Regions from separate parts of the Salipaludibacillus sp. CF4.18 genome, predicted to be linked through region 2. Evidence: riboswitches for the same ligand, from Rfam matches in the RefSeq annotation. Region 2 holds a riboswitch; each other region holds the start of a gene.
The links. Region 2 has a riboswitch for cyclic di-GMP ahead of ACHABW_RS09135 (competence type IV pilus major pilin ComGC). Riboswitches for the same ligand answer to the same signal wherever they lie in the genome.
Positions count from the first base shown of each region.

Region 1 (6,936 bases), on a different contig from region 2:
CAATCGTTACACTAGCCCCAGTCTTTGCCAAATGATACGCGGTTGAAGCTCCTAGAATACCTGCACCGACCACTATATATGATTTCAATTGCAACACCTTTTTCATTTTCGTTAGTTTAGTTTACACCTTATTTTAACAGTAATGACTTATCGATGCAGAATGAGAGAATAGTGAATGAAATTTCCCCTTACCATCCTCTTATGCAATGCATTTATAAACCGCTGCTTGAGCCCCTCATGCTTAGTTTGTCCAGAACAAAACTTTGGTTAACCTCTTCTATAAAAGTGCTTTTTTAGGGAACAACTAACAAAATAAACTTTTCTTATTCCTTAAAAAAATAATATGGAGGGTGCTTATGACAGTAAAGTGGATAAGGTTGTTCAGCTCAGTTGCAATCGCTTTAGTACTAGTTGGATGCGGTGGTGATGACGAAAAGAAAGATGAAAGTTCTAATAATGATGCGAAAGCACAATCAGAAGAAAAGGAGAATAAGATAGACAACACTGGAGCCTCAAAAGGAAAGGGCGCCAAAGCTGCAGCCACGGCAGACGAAGAATTTCTAAATATTGCACATGGAGGGGCAAGTGGTTATGCTCCTGAACATACAAAACCTGCTTATGATAAAGCAATTGAGATGAATGCTGATTATTTAGAAATGGACATTCAAATGACAGCGGATGGCGTACCGGTGGCCTTTCATGACATGGAAGTAGACCGCCTCACCGATGGGCAAGGAAGAATCAATGATCTTACCCTTGAGGAAGTAAAAGAACTTGATGCGGGGTCGTGGTTCAATAAAGAATATCCTGATAAAGCGGATAAATCATTCGAAGGTGCAAAAATAATGACACTTGAAGAGATTATTGCTGAATACGGAATGGGCGTAAACTATTATATCGAGACAAAGTCGCCTACTCTTAACGACGGCATCGAGGAAGAAGTGGTCGAGATTGCAAAAGGACACGGACTTGTTGAAAAAGGGAATCTGTTCATTAAATCATTCCACAAAGATAGTCTGCAAAAAATTCATGCTATCAACGAAGGAATTCCTTTAATACAACTGCTTTGGTGGGAAATTAATGGAGAAGAAGGAAATGAACTAAAAGAGTGGTTAAATACAACCCCTTCCCCCGAAGATATGACTGATGAGGACTTCGCTGAAATCCGTGAATATGCAGTCGGAATTGGTCCACACCTTGGACTTCACGATGGTTCAGAAGTTATTGACGAAGACTTTGTCCAAAGAGCACGAGATAATGATCTTCTTGTGCATCTCTACACTATTAATATTAGAGGGGAAATGAAGCGACTAATCGATTGGGGTGTCACCGGTATCTTCACGGACTATCCAAATCGTCTTGATGAAGTAAGACCGTAATTTAAAATCAAAAGGAGGATACTAAAAATTATCCTCTTTTTTTTCTGAATAGAAAAATAAGCATCATAAAAAGCGAATATATACAGAAAAAAAGTAGCACCTAAATAACAGGCACTACTTAGTAATATTAAGGTTTTATGTTCTTCCAGCTGTCGACATGATGAATTCCTATGCCATTAAAACCGAAATAATTGGCATAATGATTATGAACCATTTCAAGTTGTTGGTTCATATATGTTTCTCCTTCTTCATAAAACGTAATCCTGTCCCCTTCACTGGTTTGACCAGTTTCCACGCCAATAACAAGTGCTGTTCCGTGCTGACCGGCATAAGCTACTTCATTTTTGACAATATCTATGATCATCGGAGCAGAATCACGATAGGCCATAATGGTAACGCTATCCATGTTAGCAATGACCCACTCCGCAAGAATTCCTTTTCCGAAAGTGTTTTTATAAGTAATTTCATCAAACCAGAATGGCAGATCTACTTCCAACGGTAGACCCAATGATTCCGTTCTTATCTTTGCATCTGTTAACAAGGATTGAAATGCTGTTACTGTCTTTGCTTGGTTTTTACTCCACCCGCTATACAAATAAGGTTCGACATCCAAATGAACACCTGCAAACTTTTGTGCAGTAGTGGATTCTTGTTGGTAATTCTCAAGCCATGATAACATTTTAGACTGATTACGTGCTCCTTTAGGTGCAACCCAATCAGGTCCCCCATCTAAAGCATATATACTTATTCCTTTTGCTGATGTTTTTTCAATAAAGCTTTGATAGTGAGGGATCGACATATCCTGATCGATTTGAACATAAACCTTGTTCACGTTTTTACTTTCAAGGAAAGTGACAGTTCCATCTTCATCATTCACAAACATCCATGGATTCCATAACCATGTGGCTCTGTCTTGCTTATCTAATGCATGGACATTTAAAGATATACTTCCGGCAATTACAAAAAACAAAACTACCACCATCACAATTTTCTTCATAACAAAAATCCCCCCTATTCTGTAAGCCGAGGCTCATAAAAAAGAAGGCCCGGGAACCTGACAACCATCTGCTTTGATAAGCATTTAGGCTCATGGCTTTGCGTCCTTCCCTTTAGGTCAAGTTTACCTTTTTCAGATTATATATTTAGTCATATTATATATTTATAACTTGATTTCGTCTATGCTTTTCACACCAATAAATCCGACGATGGAATCATTAAGCGATAGGAAATAGTATCAATACTGTCTGTTACTTAAAAAGGTGCAATTCAATCCTCACTGTCATCCAATATCCTCCTCTCATACTTTCACGTATCCCGTGAAAAATACAAGGAAGATATGACAAGGAGGATGTTATGGATAATCATCGTATAAAAGAAATTATTGAATCACCAGTTATGATCAACGTATCTTATCACGGAATTCCCGTATATATAGAAGAACTCAATGAAGCTAATAATACGGCAACCATTTTTCCATTGGACGAAATGGATCATTCACAAGAAGTAGACCTCTCGGGTCTCGTAGAGGAAGGCCCATAAACTTACTCGACATTTAAATAACCTGCTTTAGGAACTACGTCGAAACGAGCGGCCAGTTCCATCAGTTGCAAGTCAGTAATCGTTTGTTTAATGTCACCTTGAGCTCTAACAGCTGTGTAAACTTGTGCCGCTTTTTCTGCTGTTTCAATCAAACCGAATGTTTCGTCGATTGTTGCTCCCGTTCCATAAATGCCGTGGTGAGGCCAAATAACGAGACGATTATTTTCCGCGATTTTCTTAGCCGTCGCTTCTCCAATTTGGTCCGTCCCCGGTACCATCCAAGGAATAATTCCAACACCTTCCGGGAAAACAACCACACACTCCGTACACATTTGCCATAGTGTTCTTGAGAAGGCTCGATCATCTAGTTCATGAGTGAAGGTCATCGCAATAATATTTGTTGTATGCGTATGAATGACAATTCGATGACTAAGATCTCTTTTTAATCTTGCCGCATGAATCATTAAATGTGTCGGTAATTCACTTGTAGGTGTTCCCCCATCCTCAAAGCCCCATAGAACTTCATAAAACTTCCCGTCGTTTGTGACTCGGATAATTCCTAAACAGACAGAGGGGTCCTTTTCAACATTGCGGAAATACTTTCCAGACCCAGTCACGATGAAATACTTTCCGGCAAGGTCTGAAGCATCGAAATTCATCTCTGCTTTTCTTTTCACTTCGGTAACATCGATATATTTTTCTAGACTATCTTCCGGGAGTAAGTAGCTGACATTCCCTCCGTTTCGCTCATCCCAACCAAAACGATATAAGTTTCCAGTAACTTCTCGCATTTCCTTTACAAAAGATGCTTCTAAAATATTTAACATGTCAATCACTCCTTGGCTTTATGTCGTAGTATTTTTAAAATCTTTAACTATCATAAGTATAACTCCGAAAACCACAACAAACAATATTAACAATTGTTTGTTGTGGTTTTAATTGAGGAAATGTCACAATTTTGTTTCATTTAACAAAAAAATAGATTAAAATTGAGAAGCAAAGGAGTTGGTCAAATGAAAGGTTTTGAACGTAAAAAAGTCATTTTAAATAAATTGTATGTTGATAGAAAAGTTAACGTTAAGGAACTAGCTAATGAATTCGAGGTGTCCGAGGAAACAGTTCGTCGAGATCTTGAAAAACTGGAAAAGGAAGGTGTTGCTCAAAGAAGTTACGGGGGGGCAATGCTTAATAGTACCGAAGACCTTCCCTACACTACAAGGCACACCCGCAATTTAGAGAAAAAGAAAGTCATCGCAATGCGCTTAGAGCGTTATATTATTTCTGGAATGTCAATCATGGCTGATTCAAGTTCGACTGTACATGAAGCATTAAAATACTTAACGAACACAACCAAAGATATAAATGTCATTACTAATTCTGTAAGTGCCTTGAATGAACTTTCCTACTCTAACTTGAATATCATCTCTACCGGAGGCATGTTGCGCGAACGATCCAGTGCCCTTGTCGGTCCTCTTACAATCAATGCTGTGCAGCAATTCAATGCTGACATCGCATTGATTAGCTGCAAGTCTCTATCGATGGAAAAAGGACTTTCTGACGCAGATGATATTGAAGCTGCAATAAAATTAGAAATGGTCAAGCAATCAAACAAAGTTATTCTGCTTGTAGACTCTACTAAGTTTGATCAGGATTCTCTCGTTAAACTACTCGATTTCAAAAAAGTGAACGTGCTGATTACAGATGAGTTACCCTTAAATAAATGGACAGAGTTTTTGAAAGCAAAAAATGTGGTATTACAGTAATAACAAATCTAATGGACTACTTTGAGATATTTTTCATTTTTAAAAGGGTTTTTGTTCCTATTTATGAAATAAATGTAATCATATCTAATTTCTAAATACTTTTTCGAAAGTTTTAATATAAAACTATTTTAAATTATGATACATTTAACTAACTGTTGAGAAAATTTAGAAAGCGAGGTGGCTATACTAATGAACCCTGCTAAATTTAAATATAAAATAGATATGGTTCAGGTATTGGAAAGTATCTCTGAGGCATCTTTTTTTCTAAACTCGGATTGGGAAATAGAGTTTATTAACAAGGCCGCTGAGCCCTTTCTTGTTGAAAACAACAAAGATCTAATAGGAATGAGTATTTGGGAAGCTTTGCCTAAGTATAAGGATACCCCTACACATGAAAAACTTCTTCAGATATATGAGAATCAAAAACCAGCCACCTTCGAAATGATAGGATTGTATAATAAAAACTGGCTTGAAGTGAAAGTTTTTCCTAATTCAACTGGATTATTTGTCATGTTCAGCGATATTACAGATCGGAAAAAAAGTGAAAAACAGAAGCAGCATTACGAAAAATTAAAGGTGATTGGAGAAATGGCTGCAGGTGTAGCACACGAAGTTAGAAACCCAATGACAAGTGTCAAAGGTTTTTTACAACTGATGGCTCAAAATGAATCCCTGATTGACCACAAAAGTATTTTCAATTTAATGATTGACGAGGTAAACCGTGTGAATGATATTATTACCGAATTTCTCGATATTGCCAAAGATAAGCCTGAAAAATTGGAGTACTCCAATTTAAACACTTTAATAGAAATCATCTATCCTTTGCTTGATTCGCGAGCACTAAAAGAAGGTAAATCAGTTATTTTAAAACTAGGCAGTATTTCAAATATTAACGTCGATAAAAATGAAATCCGCCAGCTATTATTGAACTTGGTCAACAATTCGCTGGATGCTATGGATTACGGAAAATCTGTTTATATTATAACCACTGAAGAGAATGGAAAAGTTCTCTTGTCTATTCAAGATGAAGGTTGTGGTATCCCCCCTGAATTGATGGATGATATTGCAACCCCTTTCATTACTACAAAAGATGAAGGAACAGGATTAGGAGTCCCAATATGTTTTTCCATCGCTAACAGAAACAATGCAAAGATTGATTATAACTCTAGTTCAGCTGGGACTACTTTTAATATTCGATTTTCTCAATAATCAATTTTATTTTTAAATTAAATCCACCCTCAATTACTCCCATACAACTTTATACCCGATAGATAATTTCTCATACCGCATTCAAAAAATCTCCTAAATTGCCCAGTCAAGCGGTGCAATTAAATGTAAGCGCAATCATTATATACAAGATGAGATCGTAATGAAGGAGTTATTTAACAGCCACCCAAGGAGGACAGCAACAACTAATCTTAGGTCCTTCGTACTTTATTGATGAGAAAACAAGATATATGTGTATTCGTCTATGCATATCCTCCGCGCCTTTCATAAGATAAAGGAAGAAATGTTGGAGGTGTAGCAATTGAAAGAAACGTATTTACGCTGGTCGGAAACTCCATACGCAGGAGAAAATAAGTCCCCTGACAATCCTATTACCCCATTAGCTGGCTCATGGCCTCTCACTTTTTTAAATCGAGACAAGAATGGAAAATTTCTTGATCCAACTAATAATCGAATGATTCTACCAATCAAGCATCCTAATCAGATAAATTTTGATAAGGAATTAATGATCGTGCAAAAAACATTAGATTCCCTTTCTGATAGTAACAGAAGAATTGGTATCTACTATGGAACTGGTGTACCAACTAAACAATGGACACCTGTGATAGACCGTTTAAATGACACCTATGATGTTAGTCCTACTCATGCTGCAAGAATTTTGTCTGCAGTGCAAGGTGCTATTAATGACGCTATGATTGTAACATGGTACTTGAAATATAAATGGGACAGTGCAAGACCTAATCAATATGACCAAACAATGAAAACGTTATTATGCACCCCGCGTTTTCCATCCTATCCATCTGGTCATTCTACAATGTCAGGATGCGCGGAAATTGTGTTAAGTTATTTCTTTCCAAAGGAATCTAACAAGCTCCAAAAAGTAGCTTATGATAATGCATTTAGTAGGCTATATGCAGGCGTACACTTCCCATCTGATAATACGGAAGGTTTAAAACTCGGAAGGTATATCGGAGAATTAATTGTTAAACATCTAAAAAGTCAGCATAATAAAGAATTTCTCCCCGTTG
Region 1 is NZ_JBIMEV010000007.1:56,341-63,276, forward strand. Features, by position in the region: gene ACHABW_RS07000 (NAD(P)/FAD-dependent oxidoreductase) at 1-88, opposite strand, end outside; gene ACHABW_RS07005 (glycerophosphodiester phosphodiesterase) at 357-1,379, shown strand; gene ACHABW_RS07010 (amidase) at 1,507-2,376, opposite strand; cyclic di-GMP riboswitch class I at 2,425-2,514, opposite strand; gene ACHABW_RS07015 (H-type small acid-soluble spore protein) at 2,733-2,918, shown strand; gene rhaD (rhamnulose-1-phosphate aldolase) at 2,921-3,745, opposite strand; gene ACHABW_RS07025 (DeoR/GlpR family DNA-binding transcription regulator) at 3,932-4,681, shown strand; gene ACHABW_RS07030 (two-component system sensor histidine kinase NtrB) at 4,871-5,890, shown strand; gene ACHABW_RS07035 (vanadium-dependent haloperoxidase) at 6,210-6,936, shown strand, end outside.
Region 1: linked by a shared signal. The riboswitch ahead of ACHABW_RS07010 (amidase) and the one ahead of ACHABW_RS09135 (competence type IV pilus major pilin ComGC) in region 2 are both predicted to bind cyclic di-GMP.

Region 2 (6,936 bases):
GAGGGGATTAATCAAATCCAAGTAAATACCAAAGTAGGCATGACTTTTGCTAATGGACTCAGATCAATATTAAGACAGGATCCCGATATAATTATGGTCGGTGAAATTAGAGATTCTGAAACAGCAGAAATTGCGGTAAGAGCTTCATTGACTGGCCATCTTGTTCTAAGCACAATTCATACGAATGATGCGATCAGCACCGTCAATCGACTAATCGATATGAAAATTGAACCGTTTCTATTGGCATCGTCCCTGTCGGGTATTATTTCACAAAGACTCGTTCGAAAAATCTGTCGGGATTGCAAGGGAACAAGAGAAGTAACAAAACGGGAAGCGGATATTTTCCAGCGACATGGAGTGATTATAGACCAACTTTCTTACGGCAAAGGTTGTCCTACGTGTAACATGACCGGCTATCGCGGAAGATTAGCTATTCATGAAGTGTTGACCTTAGACGATACGATTAAAAATATGATAATGAACGAAAAAACAGGCTCGGAAATTAGAGATTATGCACACTCAATGGGAATGAATTTCCTCATTGATGATGGACTTTATAAAATCAAACAAGGTATAACCACCACCGAAGAAGTTTTAAGAGTGGCAACAGATAAGTAGGTGAAACATTGAAAGAAAAAATAGATTTATTATTTGAAAAAGCAGTGAATGTTCAGGCATCTGACCTACATCTAACAATTGGTATGCCACCGATATTTCGTATACATGGTGACTTGGTAAAAGTAGATGAAGACAAGATATCGCCGGAAGAAATGGTCGGAATCACGGAAGCACTGCTTCCTAGCAGTCACTTAGAAATTTTGAAAGAAAAAGGAGAAGTCGATTTTTCCTATGGTATTCCGCAAGTGTCACGATTTCGGATTAATGCTTATTATCAACGATCTCACGTGAGTTTTGCGATTCGAATTATTCCAATGGGAGTTCCTAGTCTCGAAGATTTACAGCTTCCGCAATTACTAAACAAAATTGCGGAAAAAAAGCAAGGTCTTGTGCTTGTTACTGGACCAACGGGAAGTGGAAAATCAACAACTCTAGCAGCGATGTTGAAGTACATTAACCACTCATTTAAAAAACATATTATTACGCTGGAAGATCCAATCGAGTATTTGCACAAACATGATAATAGTATTGTGGACCAACGGGAAGTTGGTTTTGATACAAAATCATTTGCGAATGGTCTTCGGGCAGCTTTAAGACAAGATCCGGATGTCATTCTTGTCGGGGAAATGAGAGATTTAGAAACGATTTCTACCGCTATTACAGCTGCTGAGACAGGTCACTTAGTCTTAGCGACTTTACACACGTCAAGTGCACCGGCGACTATCGATCGAATTATCGATGTGTTTCCATCTGAACAGCAAGCGCAAATTAGAATTCAACTTGCTTCCGTTTTGACTGCGATTATTTCACAACGGTTATTTCCTTCAACTAATCATCGCAGTAGAAAAGCAGCTACAGAAATTCTGGTAAATAATTCTGCGATTGCAAATATGATCCGGAATGAAAAAATTCACCAGATTTATAATGTCATGCAGACAAGTCGCAGTGAGGGTATGCACACACTTGAGATGTCACTTCGAGAACTACTTAGGCGGAACGAGGTAAGTCACGAAGAGGTAGCTCCGTACTTACAAGAGAGGGATTCCTAATGGCTCAATTTAAATACGAAGGTAAACTGAAAAATGGGACAAAGAAGCAAGGGGTTGTCTTAGGTCAAACGCGGCGGCAAGCCATTCAAAAGCTACGGGCACAAGGAGTCGCACAAGCTTCTCTAACAGAAGTAGCTCCATCGTTATTAAATAAAGAGATTTCACTAGGTAATCCGGTTAAATTACAGGATTTTGTATTGTTTCTAAGACAGTTTGCTACATTACTCAAATCAGGTGTTTCTCTCTTGGACACGACAATGATCTTGTCGAAGCAGACAGACAGTAAAGTTTTAGGAAGGGCCCTTGCACAAATAGCCGATGAGTTATTAACAGGAAAAGCATTTTCAGACGCTGCCTCAGAACATAAAAAAGTGTTTCCGCCTATTTTCCTTAATATGGTCCGTGCAGGTGAAGTAAGTGGGTCATTAGATGAAACGTTAGAGCAACTCGCTTTGCAGTTTGAAAAACAGCATGAAACAAGGCAAAAAGTAAAAGCAGCTCTAGCTTACCCTGCTATTGTGGGAGTGGTTGCCATCGGTGTGGTAATCTTTCTGCTATCATCCGTTGTCCCAACATTTGCAAGTATGTTGAGTGATGTCGGAGGTGAACTCCCGTCAATTACCCTATTTGTATTAGGGGCAAGTGATTTTGTGTCTGGATTTTGGTGGTTGCTGATCTTATTACTAGTTATGTTAATTGTTTGTCTATGGGCGGTTCAACAAACTCCCAAAACGAAATATTACTATGACTATGCATTGTTAAAAATGCCGATTTTTGGTTCGCTATTGCAAAAAGCAGCGTTAGCTAGAATGTCTAGAACTCTTAGTACATTATTCTATAGCTCTGTTCCAGTATTACAATCGATGCAAATTGTTGAAAAGGTAGTCGAGAATGAAGTGATTTCCCAATCTTTGAAACAGTCACGTGAAGCGTTGGAAAGAGGACAAAAACTAACGACTCCGATGAAAGAGCACTGGGTTTATCCTCCATTGGTGATTCAAATGATTTCGATAGGTGAGGAAACAGGAGCATTGGATGACATGTTAGTAAAAATTGCAGATTTCTATGAGAAAGAAGTAGAATATGCAACGGACAAATTAAAAGCATTAATTGAACCGGTAATGATTATTTTATTAGCGGTCGTCGTAGGAACAATCGTTATTTCGATTATGGTGCCGATGTTCCAAATTTATTCAGAAATATAAATGAGATAGCAAAGGAAGCGATGAAAGATGATCGATTTAAATGGGTACTTGGATCATCAGGAGTGAGTAGTGCAACCGGCCTTCTCTATAAATAAAAGATTAAAAAAGAGGAGAGAAAAAACATGATGAAAAAGCTAAGAAAAATGTTGAAGAATGAAGATGGGCTTACGCTTATTGAATTATTGGTAGTTGTTGTTATTTTGGGGATTATCGCTGCAATTGCGATTCCTAGTGTGGGGAGTTTAATTGAAAATTCAAGAGATGATGCTTCTAAAGCAAACGCACAGCAATTGATTAGTGCAGCAAGATTGTATGAAGCTTCTAATCCAAATGCTACTGAAGTTTCGATTGATATTGATGGTTTAGTAAGTGGTGGTTTCCTTGTTGATGATATGGAAGACCCGCATAGCAATGCGAATGATCAATCGTATACAAGTGGAACGGTTACATTTGTTGAAGGTGGAGATCATACTGTTGAATTGGTAGGAATTAAAACAGTTTCTGGTACACGAAACAATCTATCTATTGCTGATTCATAAAAATGTAGTAATTCAATAATTATCCCCCACTCTTGTGGGGGACATTTCTTTATAATGATCTTCTAAGTTTGATACCATAGAAAACTTTAGATTTAAATATGAAAGGAAGCATGTCCATGGAAGTTCTTTTTCATGTATACTTATTTGTAGTAGGAGCAATATTCGGGTCCTTTTATAATGTTGTAGGCTTGCGGATTCCTGCGGGCGAATCGATTGTTACTCCGAGATCAAACTGTCAAACTTGTAAGCGAACACTTACATGGAAAGAGCTTATACCGGTTGTATCCTATGTGGTACAGCGGGGACATTGCAAAAAATGTGCATCATACATATCGGTAAAATACCCATTATTTGAACTGGCAACAGCAATTCTATTCTCACTTTCTCCTATCATTGTTGGATGGTCGATGGAATTAGTAGTTGCTCTTGTTTTTGTTTCGATGTTAATCATTATTACAATATCTGATTTAGAGACAATGCTGATCCCAGACAAAGTACTATTGTTTTTTTTAGTTCCGCTTCTCCTATTAAGAGTGATCGAACCGTTACCAAATTGGTGGGATAGTCTTGCCGGAGCAGCATTTGGTTTCCTCTTATTTTTGCTCTTAGCAATTCTAAGCAAGGGCGGCATGGGTGGAGGAGATATCAAGTTAATGGCTGTAATTGGTTTGGTACTAGGTTTTTCAGGAACATTATTAACGATATTTTTATCGTCATTCCTTGGGGCTGTGTTTGGTATTATCGGACTTATAACTGGTAAACTAAAAAGAAAACATCCAATCCCTTTTGGACCTTTTATTGCCCTAGGAGCAATTCTAAGCTACTATTTCTATGATCCAATACTAGATTGGTATGTCAACTTACTACTTAATGGAGGTTTCTAATGACAGGTTTATTAAATTTCAGAAAACAAGATCATGTAAGCTTACAATTTAAAGATCACGTCATCCGTTGTGTCATAACAAAAGAAGCCTCGGAAGCATCTATGGTGGCATTCTATGAGAAAGCAGTTCCTGAAGGTATCATAGAAAAAGGAAAAATTATTGATGAAACTAATTTCGTTCTGATTTTAGAAGAGTGTATCGCGAATTGGAAATTAAAAAGAAAAAGCATTAAATTTCTCGTCCCTGACTCTTCGATTTTCTTTCGGAAGCTGTCTCTTCCTAATAATCTAACGAAAGAAGAAATACGAGGTCATATTAATTTTGAAATAGGAACCTCTATTCATCTTCCTTTTGAAGATGCTTCTTTTGATTTTCATATTTTAGATTCTGAGGAAGAAACGGAAACGATTGAGATTCTTTTTTTTGCGGTTCCAGAACCGTTATTAAAACAGTATGTTAAGCATTTGGAAGACGGAAATACAAAACCAGATGTTGCAGATGTCGCAGCGTTGTCTCTTTACCGATTCTATTACTTGAATTATTTAGATCAGATAGATGACGATGCTCACATTATGTTATTGGAATGGGACATGACTTCGATAAATGTTAGTGTCTTCAACCATCATAAACCGATTTTTCTGAGGAGTATTCCTCATTACTTAGATGTAGAAAATTGGGAAATGACGCAAGAGGATTCTCTTGTAACGTGGAAAGATATTAATAGTGAAAAGATAGATGGTGATCTAGCTGATTCGTTTACGGAAATTGAACGAGTCATAGATTTTTATAAATACACCTTGTTTAAAGGTGAGAAAGAAGTGTCAAAAATCTTTCTAACGGGAGATCATCCAATGTTAATGAAGGTTAAAAAAATGCTGGAAAATTCCACGGGTCTGGAGATAGAGATGAAACATTCTATAGGTGATATTATTGAAGATAATAGTAATGTAGCTAACAAATTTCTTCTCCCTCTAAGCCTTTGTCTAAAAGAGGTGTAGTGATGAACGTTGAGATTAATTTACTTCCGAAAAAAGCAAGGGGTAATCGCATTCAACTTCTTCTTCTGTTTCTTTTAATTATCACGATGATGATGGTAGTCGTATTTGGCTTTCTTTTTCATCAAAATCAAGAGCAACGAAGTCAACAGTTGGAAAGAGAGATTGAAAATGTTAGAGCAATGCAACAGGTTATTACTGCGAGACAAGCTAATATGGGTTCAGACGGAAGTAAGTTGGAATCGGCAGTGGAAGAATTAGAGGGGCAACGAAAGCCAATATCTCGATTACTAGAGACATTTGTCCGTCAACTTCCTGAACGCGGCTTTATTGAAACGTTTGAATATCAAGAGGAAGGTATTATTACTGCGGATATTCAATTTGATGAACAACGAGAGGCAGCAAGCTTTCTCCATGCCGTTGATGAGCTAGTTGTTGTCGAAGAAGCGATGATTGATGAAATGTTAGCAGAAGAAATTATCTTAAATGAAGATGAATGGAATGAAGAGGTATTACCCAGGTATGTCGCTAGTTTTACGATTACTCTTGACACAAAAATGCTTTTAAGCCCTGATTTGTGGGAGGAACAACTAGAAGATGAATTAGGAGAAGTGCTTGACGAGGGAATGGAAGGTGAAAATGAATGAATGTAGAAAATAAAAGAATTCGGTTCCTTGCTATTTCCTTAATAAGTCTTTTCGCTGTAGGTTTACTGGCATATTATCTTTTAGTTATTCAACCACTTAACGAGCAAATTTCTGACCAGGAAGATCAACTTATGACCGAAGAAGACATTTTATACTCTTTAGAAAACTCCCAGGAGGAGACTGTTGAATACGAGGACCATCAAATCACTTCACTTCTCAAGCGAGTTCCTGTACATCCTTGGATTGATCATTGGATGATTGATATTGAGAGATTGGAAATCGTCTCTGACATCTCTATAGAGGAGTTTGTTTTTTCGAAAGATATATTGCTCAGGCCATCATTTGATAATATCGAAGAAGAATCAGAGGAAGCAGAAGAAAGAATTACCGATCAAAATGAACCTGCAGAGGAGCTTGATACTGATATAGAAGATGTCGAGGATCCAGTTGTAGTTGAAACCGATTCAACTCAACAAGATATAAATGGAATAACAGCTAGCTTAACTGGGCACGCTGAGACATACGAAAATATATACGACTATATTGCTGAAATTGAAAAGCTGGAACGTTTCACAGAGGTCTATTCCCTTTATTTTCAGGCCCCGTCTGAAGCAACACTATTAGAGGATGAGTATGAGTTAGAAGGAGAAGAAGAAGTTGAAGAGGAGGATGAAACAATCGTCTTTAATGTTCTTGTCAGCACATACTATATGGAAGAATTACTACCTGAGTTTGGAGAATTTGAACGACAGGGGCCATTTAGCACTCCTTTTAATAAAGAAACACCTTTCTTTCAATTACCATAGCGAAAAATTAAAAACTATCTTTTAAATGACAGGTGAGATGACCTTTTCTTTTCTATCTTTTTTGTTCTAATCTATCGTTTTGGAACGTAAAATAATATAAACGTATTGAAAAAGGGGACAGGTAGAATGAAAAAAAGTCTCGTCAGCCTAAATAAAGAACGTCATATATATTATAAGATAGAGAATGGCAGAA
Region 2 is NZ_JBIMEV010000010.1:115,807-122,742, forward strand. Features, by position in the region: gene ACHABW_RS09120 (GspE/PulE family protein) at 1-618, shown strand, start outside; gene ACHABW_RS09125 (type IV pilus twitching motility protein PilT) at 627-1,667, shown strand; gene ACHABW_RS09130 (type II secretion system F family protein) at 1,667-2,872, shown strand; cyclic di-GMP riboswitch class II at 2,877-2,962, shown strand; gene ACHABW_RS09135 (competence type IV pilus major pilin ComGC) at 2,995-3,411, shown strand; gene ACHABW_RS09140 (prepilin peptidase) at 3,528-4,295, shown strand; gene pilM (type IV pilus biogenesis protein PilM) at 4,295-5,293, shown strand; gene ACHABW_RS09150 (PilN domain-containing protein) at 5,296-5,937, shown strand; gene ACHABW_RS09155 (hypothetical protein) at 5,934-6,743, shown strand; gene ACHABW_RS09160 (hypothetical protein) at 6,870-6,936, shown strand, end outside.

Region 3 (6,936 bases), on a different contig from region 2:
TCCAATATTCGCACCCATTATTACACCAATTGACTGGCGAAGAGTCATAAAACCAGCATTTACAAGTCCAATCGCAAGAACTGTGGTTCCTGTACTGGTTTGTAAAAGTATTGTTACTACAATACCCGCAATAACACCCATAACAGGATTACTAGTAAACTTGTCTAATACATCTCTTAGTTTGTCACCAGCAACCTTTTGCAGTCCATCCCCCATGTATTTGATTCCAAATAGAAAAATACCCAATCCACCGAAAAACATAAACAACAAATCTCTTAGTTCCAATACGTCATCCCCTTGATCTACCAAGTTTCGATTTAATTCGATCTGTTTCGCTAACCTTTACTATCGTAAACTTTAATTATTAATAAAATATTAATGAATTGTAAAGATTATATTAAGTTTATAAACCAACTCAAAAAAACACAAGGAAAGTTTACTTGTCCATTATGATATGTTCCTTTAGAATAAGAGTCATTAACCAAATAATTTACATAAATAAACCAAGGAGTGAACAAATGAATATATTTAAACAATTTATTAGCAGTTTACATTCTCCGGAAACTATTGCAAAATTTCGTATGCAAAAAATTGGCAAAACAATTCTTTATGTATTTTTCCTCATGCTAATCACATCTATCCCTTTTTCCATTCAATTAGGTGCCAATGTTAACAATCTTTATACGTACGTAAGTACAAATTTGGAAGAGTCTATTCCTGATTTCTCCGTTGAGAATGGAATTCTTAAGTCTGATGTAGAGGAACCAATTATTACAGAAAACGATAATACGGTGATCATTTTTGATCCCACAGGAGAGCTCACACCATTAGATTTAAATGAGTATCAAACTGCTTTTGCACTATTAGATCGGGAAGCTGTATTGGTTATTGAAGGGAATCCCCAACCTGTAAGTTATCAGGACCTAGGTACAGACATATCAAAAGCAGAACTATCAGAACACATAGAAACTTTCGGAGAACTCTTACCGTTAATAATCGGTGTCATGATTATAGGACTGTATTTATTTACAACAGCTTTGAAATTTATCGGTATCTTTACTTTGTCTGTTATTACCCTTCTATTGAAACGAAAAACTGCTAACCAGCTAAACTTTAAACAAGGCTGGGTACTCTCCGCTTATGCGGTAACGTTACCAACTATAATTTTCGCGGTCTTTGATGCTATTGGTTTAAATATTCCTTTTTCTTTTGCTATATACTGGGTCATCGCTATCGTTATGATTAACCTAGTTTTAAGAAATATACCTAAACCAAAACAAAAACCAATAAGTGATAAACCTTCAGATCCACAACAACCACAAATTTAGTTCTCAGCTAAATTAAAGCCACTAAAAACAAAATTTGAGCGAATCCTCTAAAGGGCTCGCTCAAATTTTGAATATCATTCTACAATAAACCAATTCGCACGAACTTAACTAGATTTGTTCATCGCTTTTAAGGATGTTTAAAAAGTATAATAGACTCCCGTAATACATCTTCTTTTAACATTAATTCTTAATTAATGTAATTTAGAGGTTTTTCATTAAAAAATGTGATATATTAATATTATATAACGAACAGTAAAGTTCTTGATATAAACCAACACCAAGGCTAGCTGGTGTTTAAGACTTTTAAGGGGGCCTCAAATGATAGGAGAGCGTGTTAAAAAATACCGGAAAGAAGCCGGATTATCTATGACTGAATTAGCTGATAGAGCAAGTGTTGCAAAGTCATATTTAAGTGCATTAGAAAGAAATATACAAACAAATCCATCTATTCAGTTTCTAGAAAAAATAGCTACCGTCTTACATATTGATATGAATGTATTATTGAAAGATGAATCAGATTTAGACAATATACATACCAGTAATCTTGATAATGAATGGCAAGCTTTAGTTAGAGAAGCGATGGATTCAGGTGTGTCAAAAGACGAGTTTAAAGAGTTTCTGGAATTTAACAAATGGAAAATAAATAAAAAATAATGAAAGTCCTTCGCGGGGCTTTTTATTTTGCCTTAAGTAAATTACTAAAATGACGTTCTTTATAAAGTTATATAATGTACATTATACAGAATGAAAAATAAAATATAAAACCTCATAATTCGTTATAATTACTATATAACGAACAGTTATCGTCTTTTATATAGTACATGCTCACATTTACTTCCTTTTTCATTTTTCCGATATTTACGTTTGTGCGTTATAATGAACTAAGTGCAATATACATTCAAGGAGGAATGAAAGTGATTAGTGAAATGATCAAGCGACGCCGTAAAGAAAAAGGGTATACGTTATCAGAATTATCTAGAAAGACTGGAGTATCTAAATCTTATTTAAGCTATTTAGAACGTAATATGAAGAAAAACCCTTCAATTGATGTAGTAAAGCGTATATTCTTAACGTTAGATTTACCTCTTAGTCCTTTATTGCATCACGAGAGAATTGTGGAAGATTTACCAAAACAACAGCAACAATCATAAAAAACACATGATTATAACCTTAAACCCATCAAATTTCTGTAGCACCAGGTATTTCCAAGGTGCTACGGACTTATTCTATACAATAAAACAGATATGATGCAGAACTTAAATTTTGTCCTGACGCAATTCACTTTTTTTGGTTATCGTTATTAATAAAAACTCCCTTACCTCTTCGGTTTTCAAACCTAAATTTTTTGCTTGTAGTATTAGATCTGTCCATTCTTCATCTAGCTGATACCGGTATTGTTTTTCCATCCTAATAGTTAACTCCTCCTAACGGGACTTTTTAACCGACTAGACAGTTCAGCAATCATAGGAAATGCCAATACCCCTTAGACCCGAAACTTTGCGTCTCTATTTTTCAATAGATTTGCCATTTACTAGAATATGTATGTATTTATTCATTTACATCTCAAAACCACAACTAATCACCCTATATTTAGTAATAAATAGCGAAGAGTATCTAAATTATAGACTATATAATTAGAAAATTTTAGGGGAATTTGTCATGTGCTTCAAAACACATCTTTTTACTCACCTTTTTTCATATTACTGAGAAAGAATCTAATTATAAGTTACTCTTTCAAAGATTTGCTTATGTGAATTTCTTTAGAATTTACTATAAATTGATATCCAAATTACGAAAACCAAGTAAATTAAAACGCTTGGATATAATTTATCCAAGCGTTTCAATAGTATTGGCATTTAATAAGAAATTTTCTGTGCTGATTTCCTAGTTACTTTACTTATTCTCTGGCGCTATTAAAATTCTCGTCCCATCAACAGAAATTATCTTCACACTTACCTCTTCATTAATCCAAAGATTATCCGAAGTGGCGCTGAATAACTTACCGTCAATTTCCACAGTCCCTGTTGGTCGAAAAGGCGTTTTGGTTACTCCCATTTTTCCAATTAACTCATAATAATCATCGTTCATTGAATTGTATCCATTTTCACTAGATAATTTGTCTTTTAACGTCATCTTTTCCCACATTTTTCTTGGTCGGAACACCTTAGTAAATAAATATGAACTAGGTGCTGCAATAATCAATGCCAATCCAACCAAAACACCATATACTAAATCCGGTGCCGGGAGAGCCAATCCTAATACCATTAGAAGTATTCCTATAAAAGCTATCGTACCATCTCCGGTCACCTTACCATCAAAAATAACAAGACATAATCCTATCAGGTAAAGTATGACAACCCAAAATCCCTCATCTATTGAGGTTAGGTGGTAGGAGAAATACATTGTCATAATTGCAATACCTAACAACCCGAATAATCCTTTTGTCCTCACCATTATTTCGCCGAATATTAGCAACGTCGCTAGGAAAATAACTAAGAACCCGATGGAAGCTTGATCTAAAAATTCCATATGGTTTCCTCCTCTCAATCTAAATCCTGATGTCTATATTGTATCAAATGTTTTCCTTATATGTGTAAATACGAATCTAAAACTAAAAAGTTTCATTAGTTTCAAAGTAAAAGAACTAAAAAACAAACAGAAGGCTGAAGCATTACCCGGGGAGGACAGCAGCCTAAAGCGGATTTGGGCCTCTCTGTTCGACGAAAAAATAATCTCTAATCCCCAGTAACACTATAGATTTCAGTGTTAAAAAGGGCACTTCAAAGTTTAAACTTTTGAAGTGCCTTTGATTAACTAAGCTGTTTTCTTTGTTTCTGGAATATAGAAAGCTTCAGAGCTAAACCAACCTCTAATAATATCAATTAAACTGCTGAAAAACTCTAAAATAGAGTCAATGAAACCTTGCCCTTCTTCACTGCTTAAAAAATCTCCAATATTTTCACGAATATGGCTAATCTGGTCCTGAACTTGGTCCCAGTCTATATTTAAATCTTTCATTCGATCAAACAAAGAGACAAGGCCATTAAGTTCTTCTTCAGTTAGTGTCATTCCCAGCTCATCCGCTAATCGCTGAATAAGAGCTCTTAAATCTTCTTCCGTTTCAATATTTTCTTCCGCTAATGCTTCCTTTATTCTTGCCATTAGTTCTGTTGCGTCTTCAACACCATATTCTTCGCCTAATTCGGCAGTTTTAACTAACTCTTCATTTGCTACTTCTTTTTGTTCCTCAGGTATAACCTCATCTATTGATGCTTCATAAGCTTTAATAAGACCAGTTAAAGCTCCTGTACCAGAGACATCAAAAGGAGCCGAAACATAAATTTGAGCATCTTTAACACCTGCAGTAATTAAAGCATTTGCATACATTCCTTCAGAAACCCAATTAATACGATTCGTTTCTACATCAATGCCTTCTCCTGCTTCTAACATAGTAATCTTAGAAGATGAAAGGGCATTACTCCCTATAATGGAAGCACTAATATGTTCCCCTAAATATTTGTGTTCCTCTTCATTACTAACTGAGATCATCATGGCTGTTTCTTCGTCTACATTCATTTCATCTAGTAAAGAGGATCGTTGTTGAGGATTCAGATCCTCTCCTAATGTAACTATTTCATCTCCTGGTGCAGCATCAGCAAAGCTCACCGAGACAAAAAGTATCCAAATAGCAAATGTTGAAATCATCACTCTATATATTTTATCCATCGATCATTCTCCTTTTCTTTTGTAAATCATATCACAAATAATATAAACGCTTAATTTACTAGTAGCTAGAGACAAAAGTCTTAACATTTATAAATACTTTTCTCCTCCATTCTTATTTGTACTCTCTTTAAGACGTTTGACAGTTACAAAAAGTTACATCCCGTTGAGTTTATCCGGAAAATTCTAGCATGTCTATATTATCAACGATATTTCGTCATAAGTTAACATAGGGCTTCATAGATTAGAATATAAGAACATTTTCTTTTATATATGAATAAACACTCAAGGTAACAAAGGCAAATTATAAGGAGGATTACCATGCGTCCAATAATAACAATATTACTTATAATTATCATTGGTTTCTGTGTAAGGATTGATCTGACAACTGGTTCTATTCCTACTACCCTTCCGCAAACCAGTTTAGAGAACGATTCTGTTTCTAACGAAGAAGAATCAGTAGTACCACCTCCTGTTGCTATCCCGAATCAAGTGATAATTGTTGAACCCGGGCAAACCGTATATGGAATCGTGCAAGAACTTCATGAAGGGCAGCCTTTTGCTATCCCGATCCATGAAGTTTTAGAAGACTTTGAAACCTTAAATCCTGAAATATCAGCTAATCAATTGATAGCAAACGAACAATATAAGTTTCCATTGTATAAAGATAATGTTACGAATTAATCATACTTCTTGCCACGCTTCTCCTGCGTTGTTACAATGTAATACGATAGAACATATTTTATTGACCTAAACGCGCAAAAGGGGCGATGATGAATAATGACCCAAATGACTCACAGGAAAGATACACGAGCTGTAAAAGTAGGATCCTTAACCATCGGAGGTAGTGATGAGGTCATCATGCAAAGTATGACCATGTCTAAAACCCATGATGTTGATGCTACTGTAGAAGAGATAAACCGACTTGAAGAAGCCGGTTGTCAAATCGTACGTGTAGCTTGTCCAGAAATGAAAGATGCAGAAGCAATATCTGAAATAAAGAAAAGAATAAATATTCCGCTTGTCGTGGATATCCATTTCGACTATCGTTTAGCATTGAAGGCAATTGAAGGCGGTGCCGATAAAATTAGAATTAATCCTGGTAATATCGGCAAAAGGCATAAAGTAGAAGCCGTAGTAAACGCCGCTAAAGCTAAAGGAATTCCGATTCGAATCGGGGTTAACGCAGGTTCTTTAGAAAATCGTATTTTAGAGAAGTACGGTTATCCTACAGCTGATGGTATGGTCGAGAGTGCTCTTCATCATATTAAAATACTGGAAGAACTAGATTTTCACGACATTATCGTCTCTATGAAAGCATCCGACGTGAATTTAGCCGTCGAAGCATATGAAAAAGCTGCTCAAGCTTTTGACTATCCACTTCACCTAGGAATTACGGAATCTGGCACACTTTTTGCAGGAACAGTTAAAAGTTCGGCTGGTCTCGGAATTCTGTTAGGTAAAGGAATAGGAAACACGATGCGCATCTCATTGAGTGCAGATCCGGTGGAAGAAATAAAAGTAGCGAAAGAATTACTTAAAACATTCGGATTAGCAACAAATGCTGCAACTCTTGTTTCTTGCCCTACATGCGGAAGAATCGAAATTGATTTAATTAGTATCGCTAATGAAGTCGAGGAATATCTTCAAACGATCAAGGCACCGATAAAAGTATCCGTTTTAGGTTGCGCTGTAAATGGTCCAGGTGAAGCCAAAGAAGCAGATATAGGTATTGCAGGGGCACGTGGAGAAGGTCTTCTATTCCGAAAAGGGAAAACGATCCGAAAGGTTCCAGAAGCTGAACTAGTAGATGAATTGAAAAAAGAAATTAATATATTGGCCGAAGCACATTATGCAAAAGAAAAAGAAAAACTGCAAGAACAAG
Region 3 is NZ_JBIMEV010000002.1:96,118-103,053, reverse strand. Features, by position in the region: gene ACHABW_RS02300 (Na/Pi cotransporter family protein) at 1-285, opposite strand, end outside; gene ACHABW_RS02295 (DUF1189 domain-containing protein) at 519-1,328, shown strand; gene ACHABW_RS02290 (helix-turn-helix domain-containing protein) at 1,647-1,982, shown strand; gene ACHABW_RS02285 (helix-turn-helix domain-containing protein) at 2,237-2,479, shown strand; gene ACHABW_RS02280 (anti-repressor SinI family protein) at 2,585-2,734, opposite strand; cyclic di-GMP riboswitch class I at 2,774-2,864, opposite strand; gene ACHABW_RS02275 (NfeD family protein) at 3,222-3,857, opposite strand; gene ACHABW_RS02270 (DUF1002 domain-containing protein) at 4,143-5,054, opposite strand; gene ACHABW_RS02265 (hypothetical protein) at 5,373-5,735, shown strand; gene ispG (flavodoxin-dependent (E)-4-hydroxy-3-methylbut-2-enyl-diphosphate synthase) at 5,832-6,936, shown strand, end outside.
Region 3: linked by a shared signal. The riboswitch ahead of ACHABW_RS02280 (anti-repressor SinI family protein) and the one ahead of ACHABW_RS09135 (competence type IV pilus major pilin ComGC) in region 2 are both predicted to bind cyclic di-GMP.